Regions from separate parts of the Legionella fallonii LLAP-10 genome, predicted to be linked through region 1. Evidence: riboswitches for the same ligand, from Rfam matches in the RefSeq annotation. Region 1 holds a riboswitch; the other holds the start of a gene.

Region 1 (15,155 bases):
ATATTATTAACGATATGATTGAAACCCTAGTTAAGGAGCGCTTTGAGTTACCTGGGTTTAGTACATTAGAACGTTTAGCGAGAGCAGCTAGAGTTATTGTTAACACCAGGCTCTATGAGGAAATCACTGGTAATCTTGATGATAAATCTAAAATTCTTCTTGATAACTTATTTGATACATCACTTGCTCCTGATAAAGCAACAACTGGCTGGGATTTTTTAAAACAGGAGATGAAAAGCCCAACCACAAATAATGTTAAATCATTTGTCACTAATTTAGAACTGTTAAAAAAATGAAAGACTGATGCTCCTGCATTAACTCATGAGCTCCCAGCCCATCGACTCGAACAATTCGTAGATGAAGCGAGAGCCCTTGATAGCTCTGATATGAAAAATATTAAGCCAGAAAAACGATATGCATTAGCAGCAACGTTACTCCATTTTAAACTTGCTCAAGGATTAGATGATATCGCCACGGTTATGATTCGTTGGATGCGTAAAATGCGGCATGAGGCAAAGGTAGCTCTGGATGAATATACGCTGTCAAAGAAAACTGAGACTGATGGTTTGATTAATACTTTACTTGGACTTTTGCTTGCATCTAATAACCCAGGCACTCCTTCCGAGAGGCTGGCTGCTATTGAAAGCAGCTTACCCGAAGATAAAAATGGAATCATTTATCAATGTGAGAAGTATTTAGCTTATGCGAGTGATAACTACTTGCCTTTTATGTTAAAGCTTTATCAGAATAAACGTTACGTTCTTTTTCAGCTGCTTGAACAGATTAGCTTGCAATCAGCCTCAAAGGACAAGTCATTAGAATTGGCGGTTACTTTTATTATTAAAAATCGTCATAGTAAGCAAAAAACATTGTCAATCATCGCCCATGATTTTGATCAGTTAAGCTGGCTTAGTGAGAAATGGTTCAGTTTTGTTACAAGCCAAAAAAGACACGATGAAATTATGGAAGTAAATAAAAAGAATTTTGAATTGGCGGTATTCAATGCATTAGCTGATGAAATTAACTGTGCGGATATCTTCCTGCCGGGTGCCAACAATTATGATGATCCAAATAAACCACTTATTTCATGGGATGATTTTGATTCACAGCTCGAAGAGTATTGTAATTTAATTAAACAACCAAGTGAATCATCTGATTTTATTGCTGCACTCCAAATTCAACATTATGCAGCAGCAAAAAAAACAAATGATGGATTTTTGGCTAATGAATACCTAAGTATTGAAAACTGCGAACCTGTTTTAAAACGCGTCATCAATAAAAAAGAAGATAAGGCAATAACGTCTTTTGTTGAACAAGTTTCTACTCGATTGCCGCTGACAAATATTGTAGATGTGTTTATTGATATTGAACAATGGCTCAGTATCAGTAAAGACTTTAAACCATTGTCGGGTTTTGATTCTAAAATTAAAGACTATGATATGAGGTTTGTTGCCACTTCTTTTTCCTATGGGTGTAACGTAGGTCCAGTTCAAGCAGAGCGATGCTTACAAAAGTACAGTCGTAAACAAATTGCCTGGCTATTTAACCACCACATCACAGACTATAGGTTAAGTAGGGCAACTGAAAAAATAATTAATGCCTACAATCAATTTGATCTGCCAAAATCTTGGGGAACTGGTGAAACTGGATCTGTCGATGGTACTTATTGGAATGTCTACACAAACAATTTACTTGCTGAGCACCACATTCGTTATGGTCAATACGGTGGGATAGGTTATTACCATGTTTCGGATCAATATATTGCGCTGTTCAGCAATTTTATTCCCTGTGGAGTGTATGAGGCAACCTACATTTTTGATGGTATTATTGAAAATGAATCTGATATTCAACCTACTACAATCCATGGAGATACTGGTGCACAAAGCGAAGTGGTATTTGCTTTTGCTTACCTGCTCGCTATACAACTTATGCCGAGAATTAGAAATTTTAAGCATTTAAAATACTACAGGCCCATTATGAGTGATGGTGTTATATTTGAGCATATCGACAGTATTTTTACTAATGATAAGATTGATTGGGAATTGATAGAGGCGCATTATCACGACATGCTACGCGTCGTAATGTCCATTCGGAGTGGCAATATAAAAGCCTCAACAATTTTACGAAAATTATGCACTCAAAGCCGAAAAAATAAAATTTACCAGGCATTTCGCGAGTTGGGGCGTGTTGTTAGAACCATGTTTTTACTCAATTATATTAACGATATTGATTTAAGGCGTTTAATTCAGACCGCTACTTGTAAAAGTGAGGAATTTAACAATTTCATTGACTGGGTTTCCTTTGGCCGGGATGGAACAATTGAAGATAATTTGCGAGTTAACCAGAAAAAGACTATTAATTTTGGTCGACTTGTTGCGAATGCTGTCATGTTACATGTTGTGGCAAACATGACGAATGTTATTAATGAATTAACTGAAGAAGGTCTTGAGGTTACAGAAAATATGCGAAATGGTCTATCCCCTTATCATGGTGGGCATATTAATAGGTATGGTGTATTTCCATTGAGCATGGATAGAGACAAATTAATGGTTGAATACAAATTGAATTAAAATAGAACATCAAACGGACCTTTTCGTCAGAATCCCGGCCGACCCTCAAATTCTCTTTTAACCTAGTCTTATAAAAAATGAACGAAATTATTTATTTAAGTTTAATGAAGTAATTGATTGAAGGCTAGACTCCTCTGAGAAGCCTGAACTGTAACGTTTGCTCACCACCTAAACCCTAGGGTTCAAAGTCTTTGGTTGTTGGGATTTTTTTTAACTAGGTCAAGGGGTTGCTCAATAACCGTCATTAAGTTTATCCTCAAGCTATCCAGATAAAAAACTAATAAAATAGGTATGAAAGAGAAATACTTGGATACTCCACTAACTCCAGAACTCTATTGTTCCAATCTAAAATCAAGCCTTTCTTTTTATGTTGAAATACTTGAATTCAAAAATTCAATATCAGCGAGAAGAAGAGGGCTTTGCTATGCTTGAGTGTCAAGGCGCAAGAATCATGCTGGATGAAATAACTAGCGGAGCTAAAAGGATATGGATACCTGCTCCTATGGAGGCTCCTTTTGGCAGAGGGATCAATCTAGAAATTAAAACAACCCGCGTAGATGAACTATATAACCGCTGCAAGTATTTTGAAGCCAAAATTTTTCTACCTCTAGAAGATAAATGGTACCGCGCTGACTCAATGGAGATTGGAAACCGCCAATTTATAGTATTAGACCCAGATGGCTACATGCTGCGATTTGTACAAAATCTTGGTGAGCGGAAAATAATTATCTAAGAGTAGCAACTGTCTTGAATTAAAAATTTAAGACAGTTGATTCGCTTGCTATTCGTGTGGCGCTTTCAGAGGGTGACCCCATTTTGCTCGAGACTAGAAGGGTCGACTCGATTGAGTGCTGCCCCGATTGCTCTAATTCATTTTTAAGTGAGCAGTTAAATTTGATGCTTTATTATACAATTGAACCGCCTTTTGATACATTGCATCGAAAATTTCACTGCCTTCGCCGTAACAATAATAATCAATTGGTGATGTTTGCTTCCCTGTCACTAATTGTCTAACTAGATAAGCAAAAACTTCTGGGCGCATTACATTTTTTTGTGGTGCTGTTGTGGTTTTCGATGCACCAAATATCGAATTATAAACCCAGCTTGATGCGTTGTTTACTAAAGAAGTTGCACTATTAACTAAACTCTGGCCCATATCCTCTAAACCATTGATCCAGGGCGCTAAACGTGAGCGCCGTGCCTCGCTTAACAAAGGTCCTACCTGTTCTACTAAACGTTGGATAGATGGATCTGATGCCATTGAGCTATTGACAGATAATTGCTCACCCTTGGGAAAGCACCAATCAAACATGGCTTTAACATTTGCAAAATCATCACGGTATTGTTGGTTGATACCTCCACTTTGATGAATCGCGTGTACAACATAAGCCACACATGCCCAATCAGTTGGATAAAGGAATGAGGTTAAACTGAATAGCCGAGTTAAAAAGGCCCCAATGGAGGCTATGCCAATTTTATACCCCTGTATTCTTAGTTGTTTTAAATTTCTTTCGAATAGATCTAACTTGCTATCTAATAACTTTCTATGTTCTGAATTAGTAATAGAGAAACTCTGCTGCATTAAAGCGTTTTCTTCTTCTGTCAACAACATCGTACTGCCTCCTTTAGTCTGAACTATTATCCCTATTCGAAACCTAACACTAACCTAAGGAGATGACAAGAAAAAATGCAAACTAGTGTAGAGAAGGTGAGTACATGTCTGTCGGGAGATGCGCCAGACAGACGCTTGCTAAATAGAGTTTTAGATATTTAATTCACTCTGATTAAATGCATCGCCTAAGGAATACGTTTATCAACAGTTGGATGGCAAATTAATCTGCTATTAGAGCAATTGACTAAAATTACCTCAGAGTCAGATATATAGTTGTTTTTTTAAGACACAGGGTTGGATGATATTTAGAAAAGGTGTGGGTCGTGAATTTCAAGTTAATAAGCACTATCATTACAGCTCGGCTTCAGAAACCTTTACTTATTTGCTTTTGATCCTGTCATAACAAATTACTATCAACGTTTTGGGTGGAAGAAAATCGGTATTGATGAATTTAAATCACACACTGTAACGGTAATGGAAATGAGCACTATGTAGTAAAAAGGCGCTTGCACTTATGACTTGTAACCACCCGCCCTCTTTCTTCGTTAAGTCTGATTATCAAAATAATCAGACTTAATTGGATAATGCTCGTGATCGAGCATACTGATTACCTCTACTCTGATAGATTAAAAATACATGAACTTATACACAATTTGATATCCAATGAAAAAATCAATTTATTGGTAGTAAGGGATCATAAAAATGATACTCTATAGAGTATCCCTTTAATCCTGGCAGGAATATGAAAATGAAATTTATCAAGCAAGTTCATAAAAAACAAATGCTTGGTTTTGCTATAACAGGCATATTAAGTACATTAATAATGTTCGGCCTCTATGTCATGTTATATCATCTCATAAACTACCAATATGCATATTTAATAGCGTATACAATTTCAGTAATTGCTCTCTACTTTATGAACATGTTTGTATTTAAAGGGACGATGTCATTACATACTTTTTTAGAATTTCCCCTAATCTACTTATTGCAATATGTATTAGGTGCCGCTTCATTAGAGTTTATGGTACATCTAGGAATTTCAGTCACCTATGCACCATTGCTGGTCGTCATTGTTTTGTTGCCAGTCACTTTTTTATTAAATAGGATAGTATTTTCAAAACATTAAAGGATCTGTGGAAGAACCCTCAAAAGTGTTCAGTGGATTTGAACCATGCTCGCGATTCAACAATTATCTATGTTGAGCCAGGCGTTTCTCTACCATCAATTGAATATTATCACGAGCTTTTGGAGAGAAGTATTGGTAAATTTCTAAAAAATCTTTGCCATTTATAGAGATAAATTTGCAGGGCATTGTGGTAATAATGCTTGCTGTTCTTGGAATCGCTCGCAATATAGCGATTTCACCAAACACATCACCAGCCCCCAATCTACTGATGCGTACCGAACGGTTGGATGTGGTTTTAATTACATCCACACTCCCTTTGAGAATAGCATAAAGTCTATCAGCTATTTCACCTTGCTTAATCAAAATGACCCCAGTGTTAAACTCAACGATAAGACATTTACGGGCGAGCATGTTTTGTTCATGAATGCCAATGCCTGAAAAAATAGGGATTGTATTTATCATCCGGAGAATCTCCTCATGAGATGCTTGAGAATCCATATGCAACTGTCCTTGTTTTACGGAGTATTAATTCCATTATAGTTAAAATTGAGGATTCTGTTTAAAACCGGGTTCCATTTGTATATCAATACCTTCTTGATTATTAAAAGTTCTGATAACCAGCATGGTTCTCTCATAGAGGTAACTTATTTGTTCATGGCGCTTTATAAGCAATATAACACCCATCAAAATCACTGACTAAGGCTCCGTTGAAAAAATGAATCAACTAAAAAAATCTGAAGAGTAAATCTGAAATCAATTTTTCATTCCACAAAAGCTCTACGGATTTGACAAACAAAAAATTAAAATCTAGCATATCACTGTTTGTTAGATGGCGCGGGGTGTCGGAAAACCGGCTGAGAGTTACCCGTCGAACTTGAACTGAGTCATATCAGCGTAAGGACGCCTTCATAAGATCCATGTCATATTTTCTATGTGGCACGGTTCCCTTTTGCCATCTCCAATATTATTCACGCATTAATATAAGGAGTTATGAGCATGCCATCACCGAATTTTTTTTCAGTTCAGTTTATTGTACCAGAACGGACATTTCGTTTTTTGCCGGAAACGCCTTACTCTGATTTAAAGCCAATCGCTTGTTGTCTTGAGAGCTAACCATGCAAGCAGGTATTGTGGGCATGGGAATAATGGGACGCTTGCTGGCACTTGCATTGCATAATGCAGGCTGGAAAGTCACTCTTTTTGATCAAAACACAGGGGATATAAATTGTAGCTTAGCCGCCGCCGGGTTATTAACACCGTTTTCTGAATTAGATAAAGCAGATCAACTGATTTTTCATTTAGGTCAAGAATCCATTCGACAATGCTGGCCGCAAATTCTTGCACAATTACCAGAACAGATTTATTTTCAACAATCCGGAAGTCTGGTACTTAGTCATCCTAATGATCAAGCTGAATGGAGTCATTTTAGTCGGCGCATATCAAGTCAATTGGATCAGGGTGACTTTAACTTTCAACAATTATCTAATAAGACAGTGATTCAACTTGAGCCTGAGCTTTCTAAATTCGAGACAGCTTATTATTTCCCTGACGAAGCGCATATGGATTGTCAGTCGCTAATGCGCGTTCTTAAGATTTATTTAGAGGCTAAAGGCGTAAGATGCATCACGAATACACCTGTTTTATCACTTGAACCAAGGCTGATTATAACCGAATCAAAGTCGCATGAGTTCGATATGGTTTTTGATTGCCGAGGATTAGGTGCTCGCTCTGTTTTTACTGATTTACGATCTCTACGTGGTGAGTTAATATGGCTGCATTCTCCTGATGTTCAGTTGCAGCGCTCAATTCGTCTTTTACACCCTCGTTATAGTTTGTACATAGTCCCGCGCCCTGCCAATATTTATCTTATTGGCGCCAGTGAAATTGAAGCAGACGATCTTGATTCTATTTCAGTTCGTACAACATTAGAATTATTAACAGCAGCTTACTATGTCCATGCCGGTTTTTCTGATGCGCGCATCATAAAGACAGTTACCCAATGCCGCCCCACCCTATCAAGTCATTTACCAAGGATTAAATTCACGGATGGGCTCATCGCTATCAATGGACTCTATCGTCATGGTTATTTAATTGCCCCTGCTCTAGCGGAAGAAGTTCTTCGTGGCATAAAAACCAATTATCAACACGTTCGTTATCCAAAAATTTGGGAGAGTTAATTATGGTCAGCATTTATCTCAATGATACAGTGCAGCAGATTGAACCAACACAATCGTTACACGAATTATTAATACAAAACAATTACATCGAGCAGCATTTTGCAGTCGCGATAAATAATCGGCTGATCCCTCGTATGGCCTACAACATAACACTATTAAATCCAGGCGATCGCGTAGATATCATTGTGCCAATGCAAGGAGGTTAAGCATGTGGAATTTAGCCGGGAAAATGCTAAAAAGCCGTTTAATACTTGGAACAGCGTGTTATCCCTCATTAGAAGTCATGGAGAACGCTATTCGTGCCGCTGAGGTAGAAGTGATTACTTTATCAATAAAGCGCCAAGCACCACAAGGCATAGGCGGTGAGGTTTTTTGGCAAGCAGTAAAAAATTTAAGCTGTCATCTTTTGCCGAATACGGCAGGTTGTCGTGATGCAAAAACGGCGATTAGTACGGCTATGCTCTCAAGAGAGCTATTTGATACTTCATGGATTAAATTAGAGGTGATTGGGGATGAGTACAATCTTCAGCCCGATCCATTTGAGTTAATCAAAGCGGCCAAAATTTTAATTGATGAAGGATTTGACGTTTTTCCCTATTGCACAGACGATTTGGTCGTATGCCAAAAGTTGGTCGATATAGGGTGCAACATTTTAATGCCTTGGGCCGCTCCTATTGGTTCAGGCAAAGGATTGGTTAACTCATATGCTTTAGAAACGCTACGCCATCGACTTCCTAAAACGACGTTGATTGTTGATGCCGGCATTGGGAAACCCTCTCATGCTGTACAAGCCATGGAACTGGGATTTGATGCAGTGTTATTGAATACAGCGGTTGCTCTAGCAAATTTTCCTATCGATATGGCATCTGCTTTTCGTCATGCAGTCATCGCGGGTTTTGAAGCGTTTCAAGCAGGGATAATGCTTGAAAGAAACGTAGCACATCCCAGCACTTCATTAATTGATACCCCGTTTTGGCATCAAGATAATAAAGTATGAAAAAACCAATTGTATGGACAATTGCTAGCGTTGATCCTGCAGGACTTTCAGGAGTTCAAGTTGATTTAGAAACATTAAAAAATTTTAATGTAGACTCATGCTTCGCAGCTATTGAAGCAATATCTAGTGATCAGGTTGCTGCACAATATGATGCATTACAATATGCATTTAAACCCGATACTATTAAAATCGGGATGATTGGTACGTCATCTACTCATGAGAAAATCACTCATTTTTTGAAAGATTATCCAGGGTTTGTGGTCTTAGATCCAATACTCGCATTGTCTTCGAGAACTCCATTAATTTTTTCAAATGTACAGCAACATATAGAACGTCTAGTGAAGTTATTTCCGTACGTGGATATTGTTACACCCAATTTGATTGAAGCAGAAAAAATATTGAATCGCTCCCTTACTTCCTATCAAGATATCCAAGAAGGTGCTCACGCAATGTTAGCGCTGGGGGCCAAAAGCGTCTTACTCAAAGGAGGTCATGTAAAGGATGCCTTATTTAGCCAAGATTATTGGACTAATGGACATGAATCTTTTTGGCTCGCGAATCAACGGTTACCTAATAGAAATTATCGTGGGGTGGGATGTACTCTTTCTTCCGCTCTTGCGGCCTGTCTTGCGTTGGGTCACTCAATAAAGGATGCGATTGTTATTGCAAAAATGTATGTAACCCGTGGGATCCGGAAAGCGTTAAATATTGATCAACACACAGCAAAATTGTTTCATGGTGGCTGGCCTGAGGACGAAATCGATCTTCCTTATCTCTCACCCACCCCTTTATTGAAATTACCAGCCCCCTTTAAACAGTGCCAGATAGGATTATATCCCGTTGTTGATAGCAGTCATTGGTTAGAAAAGCTATTACCGGAAGGCGTGAAATGTATTCAATTACGAATAAAGAATATGCGTCAAGCACGCTTAGAAGAGGAGATAAAACGCAGTATTTTTTTAGCAAAAAAATACTGCGTCACACTGTTTATTAATGATTATTGGGAACTGGCTATTCGCTTTGGTGCTCAAGGCATTCATTTGGGCCAAGAGGATCTGCATGAAGCGGATATCGATAAAATTCGCCAGTCAGGATTACATTTAGGCGTGAGTACCCATTGCTATTATGAAGTGGCCACAGCACATGCCCTAAACCCATCGTACATTGCTTGTGGTCCTATTTATCCTACGACCAGCAAAGTTATGTCATTTCAACCGCAAGGAATAGATCAGCTTCAACGTTGGCGACGGACCCTCCATTATCCATTAGTTGCCATTGGCGGGATGACTTTTGAACGACTGCCTGAAATTTTAAAGGCAAGAGTTGACGGTGTTTCGCTCATCTCCGCTATTACAAAAGCAGATAATCCCCTCACGGCAACGCAACAATTTTTAACTCAAATGAAAGAGCTAAGAGATGGTTAATCACTCTCTTTCTGCAGATGAATTAAGCGGATCATGGGAAACTAAAGCATCTTAGTAATCCAGTCAGAGGATTTCAATCCATGAAAACGGCCTACGCGACTATTAAAAGAAGTGTTGTAAGCATGCTATCACTATTCACTAATGCCTTCAGGCCATATTTCAATCATGGATGTGTCTTCGATACAATTAACAGAATGAGAAGTTCCTGGCTGAATTTCGAACCATTCATGGCTTTGGTACAGTATTGGTAGGTTATCACCCATGCGAATTTCAAGAATACCGCTTACGATGTAGTTACAAACGGGTTTTTCGTGGGTATGGGGTTCAATGTAACTGCCTTTTGGAATCTCCGCAAAGGTAATAAATGCTTTATCACTAGTCATGTAAAAACTAAATTTTTCTAACTCCACTTTTTCCATCTGTTTAATCATTTTAGGAAACATTGCACCAGTCCTCTCTAATTCAGATTTAAAAATACCTGTGATGTTTTAAGTGGTTTTCAATACTAGTCGAAGAATGATTAAAGTTAAAGAAAGTTAAGTTTTGGGCGGATCTCAATCTGTACAAACCAAATTGTAGAGCCAACACAAACAGAATATTTTTTGCGTTCTTTTTGTTTTTATATGTTACAATTCTAGTATAATCAATAATATAGGGTAATTAATGTCTGATCCATTATCCATTACCGTTGCTGCTATAGTATCTTTTTCGGTACCAATTTATTTAATTTTTGAATCGCTCATCAGAGGAGAGCAAGAAAATCCTGTTCAAGAAAATCCTGTTCAAGAAAATCCTGTTCAAGAAAATCCTGTTCAAGAAAATCCTGTTCAAGAAAATCCTGTTCAAGAAAATCCTGTTCAAGAAAATCCTCTCGTAAAAATGCTTCATGCTACAGTATTACCTCCTGAGGTAGCGCCGTTGTCTGAGAAAGAATGTCACGCAATGCGTCGTGTAATTAATTCAGATAGCAGCTCTAAAATATTAAATAGGTTAAAAGGGCGTATGATGCAATATGAAGATTATGAAAAACGCTTGAGTCTGTTGAAGAGTGCCTTAGAGAGCAATACATCTTTGGAAGATGGTGATGAGTTAATACCTCACACGGATATTAATAATCCAGTACTTTTCTGTAAAGAATATTATTCAAATAAGCAATGGAAAGTTGCGCCTGCTAGTCCCAAAATTCTTGATAAGACAACACTTCTTTCAATGCTGGAATCGGGCACACATTACACAACTCGGGAAAGTTTGGAGAATCCACCTCGCTATAAAAAAAAGAAACCAACTCGCTTTAGATGGTATGATTATAACGGTCGCTCTTATGAATTGGAGCGAATGGCACAAAGTCTTCGAGATGATTTGTCAAATATTGTAGAAGCGGATACAAACAATAACTCCATAAGGCCCTTGACGTTAATATAGTCGTTCTGACTTGATCTGACGGTTGTTTGTTTAATATGCCCACCATGATTAGGGAGAAAGACCATTTAGAACCCATAGTAGGCGATGAAGAATTATACGCAATTATATCGAAGATAATCCGTCGCAAAAGTAAAGCGCTAAACCGATGAGTCTTTTTGTATTCATTTGATTCATTGAGATTTTTTTATTGACGATAAGATGATAAATAAATACAATACCGCCCTATCTTAGATGATGGTTCATACGTGTAAGTATGTCTTTTGAACGTGATGAAGATCCTGCTTTAAAATCTAACGAGTTAATTTTTTCTCTGGAAATTGCCAGACGACTTGAGGCGCAAGCTCGAATCCTCCCTCAAAAACTGGATAAGAATGGGTACATCTACCATGTTTATGCTGTTCTTGACGCCCTTAGTTCTTCTGTCAGCATGTTTAAATATCTTTTTGAAGTATATTTTTCTACTAATGACAGCAATTTAATGTATGAATTTCTTTCCTCTCCAGAAGGTATTGCTACTATTACCTCCGAAATGATTTTTTTGATTACATTTTCTTTTTTAGCGAGCCTCTTTGAGAATGAAGAAAGTGGCACAATTGAAAAAAATATAGCATTAGCTTGGCGTTATTTTCGCGAGATGATGAGCGGTCTTAGGAGCGCTTATAAAGGTTTGCGCAGTACGATACAAATCATCGGTCTATTAGTCGAGGGCATGGATCTTAAATACGCGATGATTCCTTGTGGATTAATATTGGGAGTTATAGCCGTTGCTAATCGATGGTGGCTCTTTGATATGCGTGAGAAACGCAAGGAAATGATAAAGAAGAATAATAAGTGTTTGTTTGATATTCTAGAGCTTCCTCATTTAGCCAAATCTGACAGCGAAGTTTTTTTATCACGCATCTCATTTCAAGATGACGAGGTACGTATTCATGCTTTTTTTTCCATGGGATTGAGTGGACTTATTGATGGTTTAAGTCTTTTTGTTGGCGTTTTAAGTTTGGCAATATTATCTTCACCTGCACTGCTCGCTATGACCATTATCAGCTGCATCTACGTTATAGCTTGCGCGATATCAAGGTTATATGAAGAGTATAATGATCAATTAGATCTACTAATCACCCAAAATCAATGTAAATTGGCACTTGTGACCAGGGAAATGCAAGTCAATTATGCAATATTGCTGTCTTTGCATAAAAAAATGGATAAGAGCTCTGAAGATTTAGCTGAGATAGAGCGTTTGAAAGCAGAGCTTCGAGTGTTAATTAAATCCTTTATAGAACTACATCAGTTAGTTAAAACACAAGTAACACATACCTATTTTACAGCGGCTTTATCAGGAGTAAGGTATGGTTTACTTACTTATGGGGTGCTGACCAGTTTCTTATTTACAACATCTACATTGTTTTTAGTGCCAGCTGCTATTTTTCCTCCAGCATTACTGATTGCTTCTATAGTAATGGGCTGCGTATTAATGATTGGATTTTTAGCCTATAGCGTAATAGCCCATTATCTTCACTTAAACAAGCAGAAAAATAATGAAGTACAACCTGATATACAATTAATGGATATGCAGAGGATTGTAGAGGATTGTGAAGAAGAGGACATTTTTTATGAGTCAATAAATGAGGGGTTGTTACTTGATCCCGCACCAAAATTCTTCTTTCAAGAATGGTCGGAGGTATTTCGCTCATTATTTACTGGTTTATCCAAGGGAAATAATGTGGCCAATTTTTTAGAGCATTTACTTCAGAAAGCTGATTCACAAGAACATGATTATGATGTTCCATTAATGAAATTATTCGAAATAAGCAGTATAGTATTATTTGGGATTACTTTAGCACTTAGGGCCTTAGCACGTGGATTTAAGGAAAAACCGCCAGTGCAAATTGATCTTGCCGCACAGACAAAGCCCATTAAAGCAGAGGCCCCTCCTCCGGGCGCGATGAAAACCGAGGAGCTCAGGGAATCATGCAAAATCATTCAACGACCCCTTGATTCCCCTCCGCCCTCTTCTCTATCACTTCAACGCTTTTTTAGAACGCCACAATACGAACCACCCGACTCATCAGATATCCAGCCCCAATTGAGAATGTAATTTTCGCTCAAAAAACATTTTTTATTTTATTTTCGTAGCCCATTAGAAATTGATTTCGCAAAACTCTTAAACGACTCAACTTTATTCTGCTCCTTTGGGTCATCATTTCGTACAAAAAAAACTTCCCGATTGGTTGTAAAATGAGATTGCTCAGGTATCACTTCTTTTCCAGCTGAATTAAGAAAAACAACTTTATTTATGGCTGTGAAAATAGGTTTCCAGGCCTTTTTTTGCTCCAAGGTCATTTTGTTGAATTCATCATTACTGATATAAAGTGTTTGCAAATGAGTTAATGAATCGTTTAGATTATTAATTTCCTTAACAGCTAATTGATCGATGGCATTATCACTAATATTTAAAGAGGTGATATTTTTAGGTAATTTTCTAATTACTTTAATTTTACCGCCTAAATTATTGTTGCTTATATCAAGATGCTCTAAGTTACCAGGAAAAGCCAAACACAGTGTTTGTAGTTCTTCTTCACTATTCCTATCCAATTTGTTGTAACTCATATTCAATGATTTTAAGCCTATAAGCACAGCAACAGCACTCCTGGTTTGCTCATTATCTTTATAACCTAAATTATTAGAATTCAGATCCAATGAAACGACTTGAGTTGAGGCAAAACCTTTTAATCCAATAGCCAGATCTTTTTGAACATCAAGGTCATTAAAGCTTAAATCCATATGAGTAGCGTGCTTGAATGATGAGAAAATAGATGCTGCGTCTTCTCCTGCTTTTTTACCTAAACCATTTCCACGTAAAGTTACAAATTTTATCTTGTCATTCAAGTTTTCGAATGCTGTTTGCGATTCGCTACTCGCTCTTATACCAAAATTATTCCATTTCATATCAAGATGCGTTGTGTTTTTGTTGATTCTGAAAATAGTACGAATTAACTCATCACCGCTTACATTAGTTAATCCAGAAAGAGTGGTTTCTTGGGTAAGTTCATTAAAATAAGGCATATTAAACTCCTCCATTAAGGTCATTTACAAATTTTAGGTAAGACGATAGGTATCAATAAGATAACAACATGATCACCAAATTGGTTTGATTTAGATCAAGAAATGATTCGTTTTTGTAAAAAAATGAAGTTCTATTTGTAGATATAACCCTCAAGAAACTCATGAAATCCTGACGCACCCCAAGATGAACTAAATTAGTTGCTCAGTTTGGTGAACTAGAGCAATAAAGGGAAGGAGCAGATAATAGCTTGAGTTACTGCCACAGATAAGTCATCAGCTCTTGTTGTGTGTCTGACAGCTCCTCGATGGTTTTCTCCAATGCACTAACTTCTTTGTCAGTTTTGCTGAAGAAAGAGTATGTTTTGGTAATGAACTGATAACCAGTACTCAGTAAAATTGGAGATATCCCCAAAAAACTCTTACCAAGAGGTATCATCATTAAAGAATGTTCCCCATCCGAATGCTGTTTCAACGGAGGGAACGCGGCAGCTGTTGCTGTATTACATTCTTGCTTAAACTGTGTCGGACTGCTAAAAAATGTGTGCTGATAGCTGTTAGTTATTTTTTCACACAGTTTTTTTGTTACATCCGCAGCGTCTTTTTTTCCTTGCAGACGTAACGCAGTTTCATTAACCTCCATTTTTTTTAAGTGCTCCTTAAAATTCTCTTTCAAAATATCCAGGGATTGCGTTTTTTTGACGAGCTTATCAGCAGCACTCGCTACTCTTTTCTTATAATCCTGCAACTCGGCGTTATTTTGAGGT
Region 2 (15,155 bases), 1.8 Mb from region 1:
TAATAGGAACTCTTTTAGGACGAGTTGACAATTTGTCCGATTTTCACCTACGTTCCACGGCTTATTTGTGGTATCCCACTGTTTTAGATTAAATGATCGCATCTTATTTCCCTCTAAACCAGGATTGGATTCAATATCTATAATATCACTTAAGTTCTCTAGATTACATCGATGCCGCTAACAAGTCGCGGTACGTAGGGAAAAAATGCCCTCATAATTTTTTAGCAGAATATGGCTTTATTTCTACATTATTTCAGCTATAGCCTAGACTTAATATAATAGATAAACTGGTCTGATAATGGACTAATATCGCTAGGAACAAGAAATGAAAGGAACGTTTTTTGATAAAAAAAAATCAGCTCGTTTTAAGGAACAAAGACAAGTCTCATTTGCCAGTGAAGTTCGCTCTTTCATCAGAGACATAAAAAAGCATGATTTATTGGAGTTAAAACAAAGTCCTAAGTTGGCAACCTATGTTGATCATGGCAATGAATTGGTTAGTTCACATGAATTTGAAGAAATACCTGAAAAACTACAAAAAGAAACAAAAAAAATACTCAAGATGGTTACAGAAATGCATTTAGCCCAATCTCAAAAAGTAGAAATAGTGCCAGAAGAATGTTTCATTCAGATCCCTGCAAAAGAACATTTAGAAAAAATGACCTTCATGCCAGCCGGTGGAGAAGAAGATCAAGCGTTGCGATTAACCCACATGTGTGCAGTGATAGAAGATGATCGTGCGCAACATACTAATCTTCCAGTAATAACAACAGAAGATAGTGAGCTGGATGTTACATGGACAAACCTATTTACTGCCATTAATATGGGTAAAAAGAAACAAGCATTTGAATTATTTAATCAAATTCCAGAAGATGATGTTATCCTTAAAGCACTGCTTGCCGTTCATCCTAAACAATATTTAAAAAAATTAATTTCCTATTCTATTGATGCACTACATACTGGGGCAAAAACATTAAACTCCGATATAGTGATCAAGCCCAATACTTTTGAAATTCTAATAAAAGACCTTGCAACCACTTTATTAAATCCGGCAAAAGTGTATTTTTCTTTTGGTTTGCCTACACACCATGCATATAGTGAACAAGGATCTGGATTTTGTATTATTAATAAAACGGCTGTACTCATGAAGCATATAGAAATGACGCATGAAGCCCCTCTCAAATTCGTCATCGTGGGAACTGATGTGAATAGAGATAATGGCTTATGCGATATTTTGCGTATATCTGCCTCTGACACCGCAGTATGTCATATCGATATTTTTGACTCGCGAGTCTATCCACACCACGATCACGATTACATAGCTCAGGAATTCGATACCGAAGGAGTCAATGTTGGTAAAAAAATAATGCACTGGGGTCAGAATAATTTTGACTATTATGCAGTAGACTTAAGTCTAACCCAACGAGATAAAGTTTCAGCACATCCCGCACTTCTCTTTGCCTTAGCAAAAATTAAAGAGAATATTGCTCATGCAAAAGAACAAAACACGCAAATCTTTCTTGTATTGCCTACAGGCTGGGATTCTCACCAAGAAGAAACGGCCCCATGTGGTAAATTAGTAAATAGTAAAATGATGGCACAATATGAGGCTAGTATTTCTCGTTTTAGCAATGGAGATATCAGCTATTTTTTTGAGTCCATTTTAAATTTATATAATGCCAACCAAGAACATATTGCAGGAATTTATTGGGGGCTAGAAGGAGGATACGAGCCTACAATGTATGCGCAACAACTCAAACTGATGTTACAAACGATTCATCAACAACCCTTTTTGCAAGTAACGAATCAACCGTCATTCAGTCCTCCATAATTTACTTTTTAAAATATCATGTAATAATTTCTTGTGATTGTATATTTAATGCATTATTAATAAGAGCAAAGAGCACTAAAAAAGCGTTGTAAAGTTAATTTAGTATCGGTAAAGGAATAAACATGAACGAGACAATTTTTTGTACACATTGTGGCAATAAACTTGAACCTGAGGCTCGATTTTGCCCCAGTTGTGGTACGAAAACAAAAGCAGAGACCATTCACTCAAAAACCATTCATGGCTCTCCAAAGCCAGTCCCCATCAGTCGTAAAAAATCGGGAACAACAGCGCTGCTTCTTTGTATTTTTATGGGAATGTTGGGAGCCCATCGTTTTTATGTAGGCAAATATTGGACTGGACTGCTCATGTTATGTACCGGTGGATTAATGGGCGTATGGGTAGTTATCGATCTTACATCTATTGCTAGAAACAAATTTTCAGATAAAAATGAAAATGAATTGGAGTTGATCCATAACATAACCCCGGTGAAAGAAACCCTCATCGTCATGGGTTCTGTCATGCTCTGGGTTGCTCTATTCTTTGCTGCCATTGCATTGTTTGTAAACTATTCAAGCTCAGGCTTAGTAACTATAGTTAATAATCAATTAACTGCTTTACAAAAAGGTCAAATGGAACAAGCTTATTCTTATACTACCCAAAGCTATCAGAAAAATAACTCTATTAATGCGTTCAAAAACTTTGTTTATTCCTATCCTGTTTTGTTCAATAACACCGGAGCTAATTTTCCTACGCGACGAATGGTAGGTAATAATGGGTATGTGAGCGGTATCTTAACTGGAAAAGATGGGGCAAAAATACCTATATCCTATCAATTAATTAAAGAAAATGGGCAATGGAAAATAATAAATATTCAGGTATCAATAACCCCTATTATTTCTAATAGTCCTCCTCAGTAAGGTGAATTCGATATAAAAAACAAGAGACTGTTTTTTATATCGAAAACTAACATTATCCCGTCAAATGCTTCAATTTAACTCTATCGTTCCTTCTTATTCATCAGTTGTAAATCTTGGGGTCAAGTGATACTCTTTTCTCGGTTTTTCAATAAATAATTAGGAGTAGGTAACATGATGTTAAAATCCAAATTAGCCACTTTAGCTGGTGCTTTAATTCTTGCTGGTTCTGCTTTTGCTAATTCACAAATCACATGTCCTGATATTAATGATATTAAATCCGTAGGCCTAAGTAATGCTGAGCCAATAGGCGCTGACATGTATCTTACTTACCAGATCAGCAAGTACAATACTCCTAATACCTATGGTTTTTTTCTTGCTCCTATAGAAGGTAATTCGTCTGAAAATGCTTTAGAAACAGCCAATGAAATTTTGAATATTATGAATGCTCCAGGTGTCCCTACCCAATATCATGGCACTATGATGTGTCTTTATGAAACTGGACATTCAAACATCATGGCCGCCGCGATTGAAGATGATTCTGTAATGTCGCCAACAAAACTAAAACAATATTGGTTACAAGCCCATAAAGCTCGCTAATAATGTAAACCACAAAACCCCACGTTACAATTTAGTAGGTTGGGTCAAAACGCCCCATAACCATCAAGCTAAGGAGGAAATGAGGTAAATTTCCCCCTACCCCTCTCCCTCGATGGAGAGGGAATACAGAGACAGAATAATATTCAGATGGCACGAAAAATCCCCTCGCCCGCGAAAGGGATTTTGATTAGAACCTAATACTCAATCGCGGGAGAGGGTTAGGAAGAGGGCCTTAGAAGGATATTTCGTTCTTAGCTTGATGGCTATGGGTCGTTTTGACCCAACGTTAAGATTTGTAAACAATTTTTTGGGCAGAATGGCCTAACCTACTTCTTAAGTTGCCCCCTGATCTGATCAGTAATCATTCACAATGCTCTAAAGCTTTATGAATATCGGCCCATTTAAAGGAAAAACCTGCTTCTAAAAGACGTTTAGGAACCACTCTTTGTCCTCTATTAATAAGGCACTCTCCCATTTCACCAAACAATGAACGAATTATAAAAGCAGGGGTTTTTAATAATAATGGTCTGTGGAGGGATTGAGCAAAGGCTTTAGCGAATTCTTTTTGAGTACATGGATTAGGAGAAGTAATATTCACTGCACCAACCACATTAGGATGTTCCAGTAAAAATCGGTATGCACTCACCAGATCTTCGCTATGCACCCAAGATAATATTTGACGACCATCGCCAATAACACTTCCTAATCCACATATAAAACTGGGATATAGTTTACCTAAAAACCCCATTCCTTTTTTTAATACCACACCAAAATGAGTGGTTGTTACTGCAAGACCAGCATCTTCGGCTTCTTTTAAAGGTTGTTGCCAGCGAATACCTACCTCACTTAAAAAGTCTTTTGGGTGAGAGTAATCAATTACAGAGTATTCATCTAGTACAGTGCTATCGTTGAGCTCCTGAAGTCCGTAAATACCAACTGCATTAGCACAATAAATATGTGGTTTAGCTTTTTGTTGCAGAATCCATTGTACTAAAGTGCGGGTGGTTTTAGTGCGTGAATTAATAATTTCATCTTTAACTTTAGGACTCCAACGAGCTGCAGCTATATTAACACCACACAAATTAATTACCGCATCAAACTGTTTTGCATCTAAAGTATTTAGTTCATCCCAAGATACTGAAATAATTCCATTATGAAAAACTTGACGTAATGAATCTTTATGTCGGCCTAGAACAGTGAACTGATGTTCGTGATACATACCATGAATCAACTCCTGTCCAATTAGCCCGGATGCTCCTGCAATTAAAATATTCACAATAGACTAACTCTCCCTGATTAGTTCATAGTACATTACTTCTTAACTTAATAGTGGTAACAGCAGGACTCAACGGCTTGTAACGTCTCAATAACCCCGGAAAAAAGGTCATCCCGAACGACGTGAGGGATCTCCGAATCCAAGCACGGTGCAATAACTGGGGATCTCCCGTACTTATTAAGAAGTTACAACAGCTTTTTCTAGGTTAATGATTTAATTCAAAAAAAGCAACGCAGAGTCATCAATAACGGGTTCATTTTCTTCTGGTAATTCAGTTCCTCGACCAATTTCATATAGCTTTTCTAAGCTCTTCGTCAAATAACGCACGACGTCCTTATTAGGAGTAGTATAAGGAATAATGTTTGTTTTCCTTCTCATTTCAAATGCAATTTTCTTGCGCAAATTAATTTTTAAGGTTTGATCAATATCCGGATTGTTCTCTATCGTCGCCATTTCTTTCACGAATTCAGCCTGATACTCTGACTCAAAACGTGCTAAATGTTTTTTCATTTCATAAGCCTGATCAATCATAGTTGCCGTATCTGATTTAAAAAAAGAGAAAATTTGTGCAAGAAAATTAGAAAGTCTAACCCAAAAGCCATCATGTTCTTGAATAAATTGATCTAAAATACTGGAAGACTCTCGTGTAACATGAAAATGCCACACTACACCTAACAAAAAATTTGAAATCCGTCTGTATTCATGAAGTGCGACTTTTACCGCAGCGTTAGCTTTAGCTAACTCAACCAAATTAGCGGTAGTTTCATGAGCTATTAGCTCCTCTAATTCAGTACGCTCATCAGATAATTGATAATTTAATTTAGCAATATCTTTGTCTATAACAGAACATTCATGGTTCAAAGTAGCAAGGGTCTCTTGAGCTAAGTCTTTTAATTGACGCTTACAATCTCTTTCTGCATTAGGTATTTTTGCATCAAGTGTATCCTGCACTGTTTGTGGCGTGTAGGAACGATACACCACACTCAGCAATGAAGTTATTCTTCCCATACCATAAAGTACTGGGGAGGAAAGTCCCGAATAGAGATCAGGCACATTAAGCTGCATTACTTTTTCAACTAATTTTTCTCTCTTTATTTTATTAGAGCTTTCTACAAGGACATGAAACCAATCCACATGTGAGTTGATTAACTCAATAAAAGAATGCTTGTCACTCTCTTTTTTATCATTTTCTTCGATGAGATGAAGTAAAGCGCGTATTCTTTCTATTTTTAATCTTATCTCTTCCTTTTTATTTCTTTTAATAATTAAGCGATTAATAGCCTCTTTTACTTCATTTATTTTCTCTTCTAATAAAGAAAGAACATACTCTTCAGCCCCCTTCATGTTTATTAATCTTAAGAAATCTTGATTAAAATAATCTTGTATTGTTTTTTTTACCGCAGGCAAATTGTCCTTTAATTCGCTGACCACTTTTGAAGATTGAGGCAATGAACGGTGTTTGAGGCTTATTTTATTGCTAGTGGAATGTGCATTTACATCTGGTGTTGCAGTAAAACTACAAGTTATAGGTGTTTCCATTAATTTATTTAACTGCTTTGTTTTAGCCTCTGTCATTCGCCGCAGTAAAGTAATTTCTTTCATGCCTGACTCTATATCGAGAACCGCACTGACGGCCAATTTTTGGAGCCAATTCAATTCACTAATGCCAAGACTAATAACATTTAATAGGATATAAAGATCGAGATATAACGATACCAACAATGGCTTATCGGCCATTGATCCAGGATTTATCGCAAGCAATTGCTTTATGGTATTCACGAAATTATTAAATTTTTGTGATGCATTACTCGCGGGGTCGTCATAAATTCCTTCAAAGATACGCCCTAGTTCTGTCAGCAATAACCTTTCAGTCTTTGCTGCATCAGGTAATTGCTCTATAGCTTCTTCAATTTTAAGCTTGCAATATAATAAAACGCCAAAAGGACGTTGTTCATAAGCATCAAATGCTTTATAGGTTTTTGATTCACAACTAGAAAAATCCATTTTAATAGTATCTAAATGCTTAACTGAGCGAACATAATCACTAATCAGGAGCGCTGAATTAATATGGCCTTGTTCACCGTCCGCCTTGGTACCACGCCATCTGGCAAAACGTTCTCTTTTAGTTAGCATAAAAATCCTTGATTCACAAAGTACTTAATGGGATTTCCCAATCTAATAAAATAGCGCCACTTCATTTTTTAATACATACATTAAGTAAAAATTATTTACTTTTATTGCCCGACATTAGACTTCTTTTGAAGCCCGCCGTATCGATGAAGCAATTCACGGAAACAACAGAGTCTCAAAAGAGGTCTAGTGTGGTATACGACATTCACCTGAGTGAAATATCACGTGATTTCCCACAGTACAGTGATTTTCAGATAAGTGCTTTGGCAAGGAGGTTTTGTCGGGTAATTGGTTGTCCAATGGCGCTACCTTAAGTTTTTGTAGCCTGGATGAGCGCAGCGTAATCCGGGATTTCAGTGCACTGAGCTAGGGTATTCCCGTATTATGCTGCACTAATACGGGCTACGATTTTTTCTTCCTTTTATTAAGGTAGTGCCATTGGGCAATTGGTTGTCCGACCTACTGACTGAGGAGGATGGGGTGCGAAAAGAGGCGGCGCACCACTGCCATTAAGTTAAGATATTTCGAATCCCGCGGCCTCGACCGCGGGATCCATGATGTGTCGCTGCAGGAAAAGGGCTTTGCTAGCTCATGGCTCGGCTATGGATACCGATGTTTAGACCAATCACCGCAAGTGCATTACAAACTCATACTCTTTAGTTTGTAAATTATTGCCACTACACACTGGACTAGCCCATTTATCAGCACAAGGCTTATCTCGGGTTAAAGACCACAACGATAATCCGCCTAATTGATTTTTTTCAGCAAATTGCTTTAATTGATCGGCATTGTTTAAAGTAAACTGTTCTACGTTCACATCATTAACGCCAATCATGGGGGTCACTTCGACCAATTTCCATAGGTCTAGAGGTTTTTTATCAGGATAAATTTCTTGTAAGAACTGTTGCAAATTCGTTGCTGCCTGAATTGCATACTCTCCCATATCACCAGTGTAGGCTGGACCATAATCCATAGCCATAATATTTACATTAAAATTCAGCCCAGCCTTACTCGCATTCGTCACAACTTCTTTCCCGTCCCAAGTTAAGCCTTCAGGCATCACAGGAAGAGTAAAGCTTAGTTTAATTTTTTTATTTTGTTGTTGCACTACCTGCAATGCTTGAATTAATTTAGGAACATTGGCTGTGCCATTTTCAATATCAAAATCCAAAGTATCGGCATGATAAATATCAATAACCTTATTAAAGGTATCTACTAACTGGTTAACATCGCAATAATGAGAAATATCATTATTACTTGCCCCACCAAAGGATACTGTAAGTTGTACACCATTCTTTGCTAATAAATCAGTCTGCCGTTTTCCCCACTGCCTTGCGATGCTGTAGTTTTCTTGTCCACCCCAAGCTGGCTGGCAATTACCACTATCAGTAATAAACGCTAAATGATAGGATTTTATTTCTTGGGTCTGAGCAGGAGTAACCAGATCCATAGGCTCCATATCTTGAGTTTGCGGATCCCAATGAGTACTGAGTGTCAGATCAACATAAGGACTAAATAGAGTCGTCGGCAAAGTACTTGCTGCTACATTACTGGATAAAAGTAAGCCGTTAAAAATGGACAATATCTTGAAACACTTCATAAGGTGGTTCCCTTGGCTACAAAAGGAGTATATTTTTACATCATATGAGAAAATAATCAACCATCATGTATCAATATTGTCAATTATGTTGAAAAATAATGGAGCCAAAGAGAATCCATAACGATAAAACCACTCATCCTGATGATGATTTTAAATTACGCTAAATGGGCGAAAATCTACTATTATCATTTTATATCACCTTGGGAAATAATCATGGCCTTTAAAAAAGATATTTGTATTTTTGCTCTGCTAGGATTGGTCTTGGGCATTGTTCTTGATCAGTTAGTACGTCATCAAAATACCGTATTATTTTATTATTCGCTTATTGGTCTTTTCTGCTATTTATACGCACTTAGTTATAATGAAGAAAATAGAGTACGCTTAATAGGTTCCAGCTTTATTGCTGCACTATTTTTATCCTTGCCAATTCTAGGAGTAAATAACTTTCACTCCCTCTCTGACTCTATTCGCTGGTTAACTTTTTTAGCAGCATTTCCACTATTTGTTTATATAGGACACTGCTTTCATTATGCCTATCATCATGACAATACGTGGCAAGTGAGCTACAGCACTTTGTTTGCAGCGGTGTGGAATACTGTTCTCTTATTAGTAGTAGCCAGTATTTTTTCAGCAATAGCACATCTTCTTATTATGCTCGCTGCATTTATTTTTAAAACCATAGGTAATCTTTATCTATGGAATTTATATTTTGATAACATTCATTTTCGTTTAATTTGCGGAATTACTCTGTTTTTTATAGGTATAGGAGTTGGCCAACAAAATCTTGAGCTTATCTACAATCTGCGTTTTTTACTGCTCAAAATGATGTACTTCCTTTTCCCTTTTTTAGCGCTAATTAGCTGCATTTACTTTATTCTCTTCTTAGTACACTCATTCTCTAACCAACCCGATTACATTAATCCACTAATAGTATTATTGCCTTTAACCATCTTAGGAGTTTTATTTTTTAATGCTTATTTTCAGGATGGAACTACTGATAAAGAAACACCTACTTGGCTCAATAACTCCTTTCGCGTGTATCGCATTGTTTTATTACTGCTGACTGTATTATTAATTTATAAAATAATGAAAGAAACATCATTGAATATTAATATTATTATTTGCTTACTGCTGCTCCTTTTGTTTAGTTTCACGTATGCGCTCACCGCCTTGTTACCAGAAAATAAGGAAGTTAGCTGGATTCGCATAGGCAATATCGGGGCGTCCTTATTTTTTGTTATCTCCCTCTTTCTGCTTAATTTCCCTTATCTATCAACAAACTCTAACTCAACATTCCGGATTGATAAATCGCTCCATTTCGAAACTAATGCCAATACAAATACCGGCACTAATGCCCCACGCCCTGCTGTTTTAAAAGCATATCCACCGGCTAATCCCTAAGTATAAAAAAAAACTATAGCCGCCATAGGAGCTCCCTTATGGTTGAATGATTCTCATTTACTTAAACTCTCTAGGTCATTAAAACAAAAGGGAGAAGAAGATGAAAAAATTACTTATAGAAAAAATTATGCATGCCAAACTAGCTAAGGGAATTGTTCATTGCAAATGTTGTCGCGGCAGACATAGTTAATTTGTTTCTCCGGACTGTCTATTAGGCTAAAGATTGACTTAACTGAATAACAGTCCGCCTCGTTGGCTACCATTTTATGAGAGAACACGTATGGCAAAGTTACCCGCATTAAATACGGTGTCCCTATAAATGTTTCTAAACGTTTTATTGCCTGACTTAATGAAGGCTGACTGATGCCTAATCGTTCTGAAGCGCGTGAAAAATTTAAGGTATGACAAACCTCATTGAAATAATAGAGTTCAGTTGGTGATGCAAGCATACTTTGTCCCTCATGAAATCTCTTACGTCATTATTAGCTACAGAACCGATTGATAGCTTAAGGATCATTGGAACGCTAAACTTACTCAGTTTTTGCTTTATATTGCTCCACATATTTTTGACCGAGTGTTTTACCCTTGGTAATGTCATCAACACTCATGTTTTTCTCAAGTTCACTCAGATTATTGCTTGCTTTATCAAAACCATGACTCTTCGCGGCAAAAAACCAGGCATAAGACTCAACTGGACTCACATTTACCCCGATTCCATCTCGATAATAGACGCCTAATTGATTCTGCGCTTTACTATAGCCTTGTTCTGCTGACTTGCGTATCCACATGACAGACTGCTCCAAGTTTTTACCAACCCCATCACCATAGAAGTACATATCTCCTATGTTGTATTGAGCAGTAGGATTACCTAAATCGGCGCTTTTTTGATACCAATAGGCTGCTTTCTGTAGATCTGTTTTACCTAACTTCCCTGAATCATATAAATACCCTAACTCCACTTGCGCCTTGGCATGTCCCTGCTCTGCAGCTTTTTCAAAATATTGTGACGCTTTATTGACGTCTGCAGTCACTCCTTCGCCCTGCTCGTACATAAGACCAAGATTATATTGCGCACTAGCATTACCTAGCTCAGCACCTTTGGTATACCATTCTACAGCCACCGCCGGATCTTTTTTCACGCCAACTCCATTATCATAATCATAGCCAATAGCTAATGCGGCATTGGAGTTGCCTTGAGCTGCTGCTTTCTTATACCAAATCAAAGCTGTTTCACTATTTTGCGGGATTCCAGTACCTGTATCATACATGTAACCTAGACCATACTCTCCATCAGGATTATTTTGATTGGCTGCTTTTTGATACCAGGAAAAGGCTTTGTTATACCCTTCAGGCGTTTTAAGATACCAATAAAATGCGGCTAACAGTACTTGAGCATCAACATTTCCTTTATTAGCGGCAGCAAGTAATAACTGTTCCGTTTTTTCTGCACTATAGGCCACGCCTTGCGCGTTATAATACATTTTACCTAATAAATATTGCGCCTTGGCATCACCTTTATCAGCCTCAGGAGAAAGGAGAATAAATGCTTTTTCATAATGTTTCTGATTATAGGCCTCTTCTCCCTCCTGGGTGGTAGCAAAGGATGAAGTACTTACTAGGGTAACTAAAGAAAGCGATACAATGTATTGTTTCATGTTCATAATAAGCACCTTATAGATGGAGTTATTTGTTTTAAAGTATATTACAAGTTTATAAATTTTTTCATAAATATCTGTTTTTACATTAAATAAAGAAATAAAAATTTATTTCTTAAAATAACACAAATAGACGAACCGATGGAATATTGTATTTCGAAGTAATAGGAAGATTGCTGCTACGTAGTCCAGCCCAACAAAATAAGTTGGCCGATAATCGTTCATGTAATAAAGTCATTATAACTTATAAGGTATTGGATAGCGATTTTTCTAATCGCTTGTCAGATGTCTGTTGACGGCTTTTTATAGAAGAGTTTCCAAGATAATCATTAAAAAAACTGAGCTGATTGGCACTAAAATTATATGTCATCTGTCCCAAAGTATAGATACCGCCCCCTATTGCAGTAGAAGCTAATACTACACCTGTATCCTTCAGAACCTCCTTAGCAGGCTTATAAAAAAAACGAAACATCACGAGGTCCTTAAATAAATTTAGACACATCAACCGCTGCACGGCATCCAGATAACAGCGGCGATTGTACATTAATTGACACAAAAAAACACCTTCTTATGATGCTACACAGTAACGTCCCTTCTTCTCCTGGAACAAAAAACTCTAAGTCATAAAAAGAGATGAGTCGTCTATTTCGGACCAGTTTGACGTTGTTCTACAGCCTCTTCTTTAGTTGGCTCGACTTCTTCAATTACTACCGACGACGAAGAGTTGCTAAAAAAACAATTCTGATTTCTTGTTGAGGAGGGTCGAAAACGCTCAGGGATAACTTCGTCTAAAGGTGCTGGACCACAGGTTTCGTTAACGAATCCTACTGTACCAAAGATTCCGGCGACTAATGCGATACGCAAAGGCAATTGCTTTAAAGCGTGGATTACAACAGAGTTAGCTACCTCTTTAGGACTAGTCCAAAACTGTTTTGTCATATCAACTATGATGCTAGTAGCTTTTTTGTTAACTAATTTACCATTATTAACAGTTGCACGCACCAAGGTATAATCTTTAAAGGCAGCAAAAGGGTACGAACAAGTAGCAGCTATTGCTCCACTTAATGCCCCAGCCATAAAATGCTTTGTTTTCTTATCTTTTATAGGTAAGGCTTCTGCGATTTGATCTTCAATAATACACAGAGAAGTAAAACTCACTACACCAGACAAATATCTTGCCATAAAACCACCAGACATGAGCTGATACGCATTATTTAGTGTATACCATTTAAAATTCGGAGGAAGAAGTCTTGGTATTTTTCTCAATAAAGATAAGGATTCAGGAATCTGAGTTACAAAAATCTCGCCCAATGCAGCAACCGTGACATAGCCCATTTTAGCTCTGAAAAGTGCTTTTTTTAGCCCCTCGTCTTTAACAACTAGGTTTTCTTCTTTAGCCATGCCTTCAGTCATGAGCTCAACAGGTCTATTATTTTTTGCTCCAGTAACATAAGCGCTTCTGATTGCAGAGCTTGATAAAGAAGCTGTATAGCCAGAATAAGCTGCTCGCACAAAACCAAAAACTCCACCCTTATAAGCAGATGAAAATGAACCATCTTTAGAGAGATTGAGAATCCATGCCTTAAATGGACTCTGCAATGCAGCAATACTTGTGCTGGTTAGAAAAGTCACCGTAGCAAGATTTGCACAATCCCATGCAGTGCCTTTAATTTGAGTTGGAGTATAACCAAAATAAGTATTTGGTTTTGAATCTGTTGTGTTATTAGTTCCATTAACGTTAGTATGCTCTCCTTTTTCTCTAGCCATAATAGAAACCCTCTTTTTTAAAATATTGTCACGACAAATTGTAAGGACTCATTCTTAACAAAATATTAACAATATCTGATTATTAGCGGCATTTCGCATAAAAACTCCGCATATAACGTCTTACATCTCTATTGTGGCACCATAAATAAAGAAATCCCCGCTCCTTAAGGGAAAAGAGCTATAAAATTTGCTGAGAAATATCTTTCGCTAATCTAATAAATTTGTGATTTAATTCCCTAGATTGTTCACTAGGGGTACCGCAAGGTTGAGATAGTCCCTTTGAACCTGAACAGGTTAATGCCTGCGTAGGGAATGTGAAATTATTCTATTGGGTATGAAAGCGATAAAAGTTTTATTGCATCTAACTCAGACATTTATTGATTTTTATTCCTTACTCGGCCCCTGTAATTTTTCCATCATAGGAGTCCTACATGCATACTAAAAATCAATTTCATTTCTCATATTCTGGCTCAAGAAAGATCTACATTCCAGGTACTATTCATTCTCACTTACACGTTCCCATGAGGGAAATGTCGTTAAGTGACTCCAGCACTTTATGTCTTTACGATACTTCGGGCTCTTATACAGATCCTCAATATTCAGCAACCATTACCCTAGGATTACCTGACATACGTTCCCAATGGATTAATTTAAGACAAGATACAGAGTGCTCTTCCTCCAAATCAGTAACTCTCAATGCGAAAGAACAAGAGACAATAGCTCAACAAGCTTCCCAGCTACAGCGCCAACCCCAAAAAGCAAAGAAAGGCTTTAATGTCACACAGCTGCATTATGCTAAAAAAGGGATCATCACTCCCGAAATGGAATTTGCGGCAATAAGGGAAAATCAAAACAGACAGGGAAACTCTTTAATTACAGCAGAATTTGTCCGTAATGAAATAGCCCAAGGTAGGGCCATTATCCCAGCCAATATTAATCATCCCGAACTGGAACCCATGATCATAGGACGCAATTTTTTAGTCAAAGTTAACGCGAATATCGGCAATTCTCCCGTTTGCTCTTCTGTAGAAGATGAAGTGGAAAAACTGCTTCACGCCATCCATTATGGAGCAGATACCGTAATGGATTTGTCTACCGGTAAAAACATCCATACCACACGTGACTTTATAATACGTAACTCTCCTGTTCCGATAGGTACGGTGCCTCTGTATCAAGCATTGGAAAAGGTTAATGGCATAGCAGAGGAGTTAAGTTGGGACTTATTCCGTGATACCTTAATTGAGCAGGCCGAACAAGGAGTCGATTATTTTACTATTCATGCGGGCGTTCTGTTGTCCTACATTCAATTAACAGCGAAGAGAGTCACAGGAATTGTTTCTCGCGGCGGTGCTATTATGGCCAAGTGGTGCCTAGCTCATCATCAAGAAAACTTTCTCTATACTCACTTTCAAGAACTGTGCGAGATTATGAGTGCTTACGACGTAAGCTTTTCTCTTGGTGATGGATTAAGACCCGGTTGTATTGCCGATGCAAATGATGCAGCTCAATTCGCGGAGTTACGTACATTAGGAGAGCTGACACAGCAAGCTTGGCAGCATGATGTGCAGGTCATGATAGAAGGTCCTGGCCATGTCCCTATACATTTATTGCAGGAGAATATGGAAAAACAATTGCATTATTGTCATGAGGCGCCCTTTTATACCTTAGGCCCGCTAGTCACAGATATTGCGCCGGGTTATGACCATATTACCAGCGCCATTGGTGCGGCCATGATGGGATGGTATGGGGTTGCACTGCTCTGCTATGTGACTCCCAAAGAACATTTAGGCCTGCCGAATAAAGAAGATGTGAAGCAAGGATTAATCGCTTATAAAATTGCTGCCCATGCCGCTGATCTCGCCAAAGGGCATCCGGCTGCCCGAGCCCATGATGACGCACTATCCAAGGCACGTTTTGAATTTCGCTGGGAAGATCAGTTTAATCTCTCACTAGATCCGCATACCGCACGCACCTATCATGA

What was found. Region 1 has a riboswitch for thiamine pyrophosphate ahead of LFA_RS06540 (FAD-dependent oxidoreductase). Riboswitches for the same ligand answer to the same signal wherever they lie in the genome.
Positions count from the first base shown of each region.
Region 2: linked by a shared signal. The riboswitch ahead of thiC (phosphomethylpyrimidine synthase ThiC) and the one ahead of LFA_RS06540 (FAD-dependent oxidoreductase) in region 1 are both predicted to bind thiamine pyrophosphate.

Region 1 covers NZ_LN614827.1:1,598,685-1,613,839, reverse strand. The annotation lists gene LFA_RS19400 (DUF4158 domain-containing protein) at 1-296, shown strand, start outside; partial or broken gene LFA_RS06565 (transposase) at 324-2,570, shown strand; gene LFA_RS06560 (VOC family protein) at 2,950-3,303, shown strand; gene LFA_RS06555 (hypothetical protein) at 3,436-4,182, opposite strand; partial or broken gene LFA_RS20290 (GNAT family N-acetyltransferase) at 4,540-4,677, shown strand; gene LFA_RS06550 (GtrA family protein) at 4,925-5,308, shown strand; gene LFA_RS06545 (cyclic nucleotide-binding domain-containing protein) at 5,372-5,770, opposite strand; TPP riboswitch at 6,134-6,226, shown strand; gene LFA_RS06540 (FAD-dependent oxidoreductase) at 6,424-7,485, shown strand; gene thiS (sulfur carrier protein ThiS) at 7,488-7,691, shown strand; gene LFA_RS06530 (thiazole synthase) at 7,694-8,482, shown strand; gene thiE (thiamine phosphate synthase) at 8,479-9,906, shown strand; partial or broken gene LFA_RS19795 (IS6 family transposase) at 9,933-10,013, shown strand; gene LFA_RS06520 (cupin domain-containing protein) at 10,038-10,349, opposite strand; gene LFA_RS06515 (hypothetical protein) at 10,570-11,328, shown strand; gene LFA_RS06510 (hypothetical protein) at 11,582-13,423, shown strand; gene LFA_RS06505 (leucine-rich repeat domain-containing protein) at 13,450-14,391, opposite strand; gene LFA_RS06500 (leucine-rich repeat domain-containing protein) at 14,645-15,155, opposite strand, start outside.
Region 2 covers NZ_LN614827.1:3,365,569-3,380,723, forward strand. The annotation lists gene LFA_RS14090 (arginase family protein) at 326-1,831, shown strand; gene LFA_RS20080 (DUF4864 domain-containing protein) at 1,954-2,748, shown strand; gene LFA_RS14100 (DUF4949 domain-containing protein) at 2,920-3,345, shown strand; gene LFA_RS14105 (TIGR01777 family oxidoreductase) at 3,707-4,621, opposite strand; gene LFA_RS14110 (hypothetical protein) at 4,835-6,754, opposite strand; gene LFA_RS14115 (chitinase) at 7,377-8,351, opposite strand; gene LFA_RS14120 (hypothetical protein) at 8,565-9,752, shown strand; gene LFA_RS19590 (helix-turn-helix domain-containing protein) at 9,896-10,201, opposite strand; gene LFA_RS14125 (tetratricopeptide repeat protein) at 10,283-11,413, opposite strand; gene LFA_RS14130 (hypothetical protein) at 11,652-11,879, opposite strand; gene LFA_RS14135 (hypothetical protein) at 12,050-13,174, opposite strand; TPP riboswitch at 13,415-13,504, shown strand; gene thiC (phosphomethylpyrimidine synthase ThiC) at 13,606-15,155, shown strand, end outside.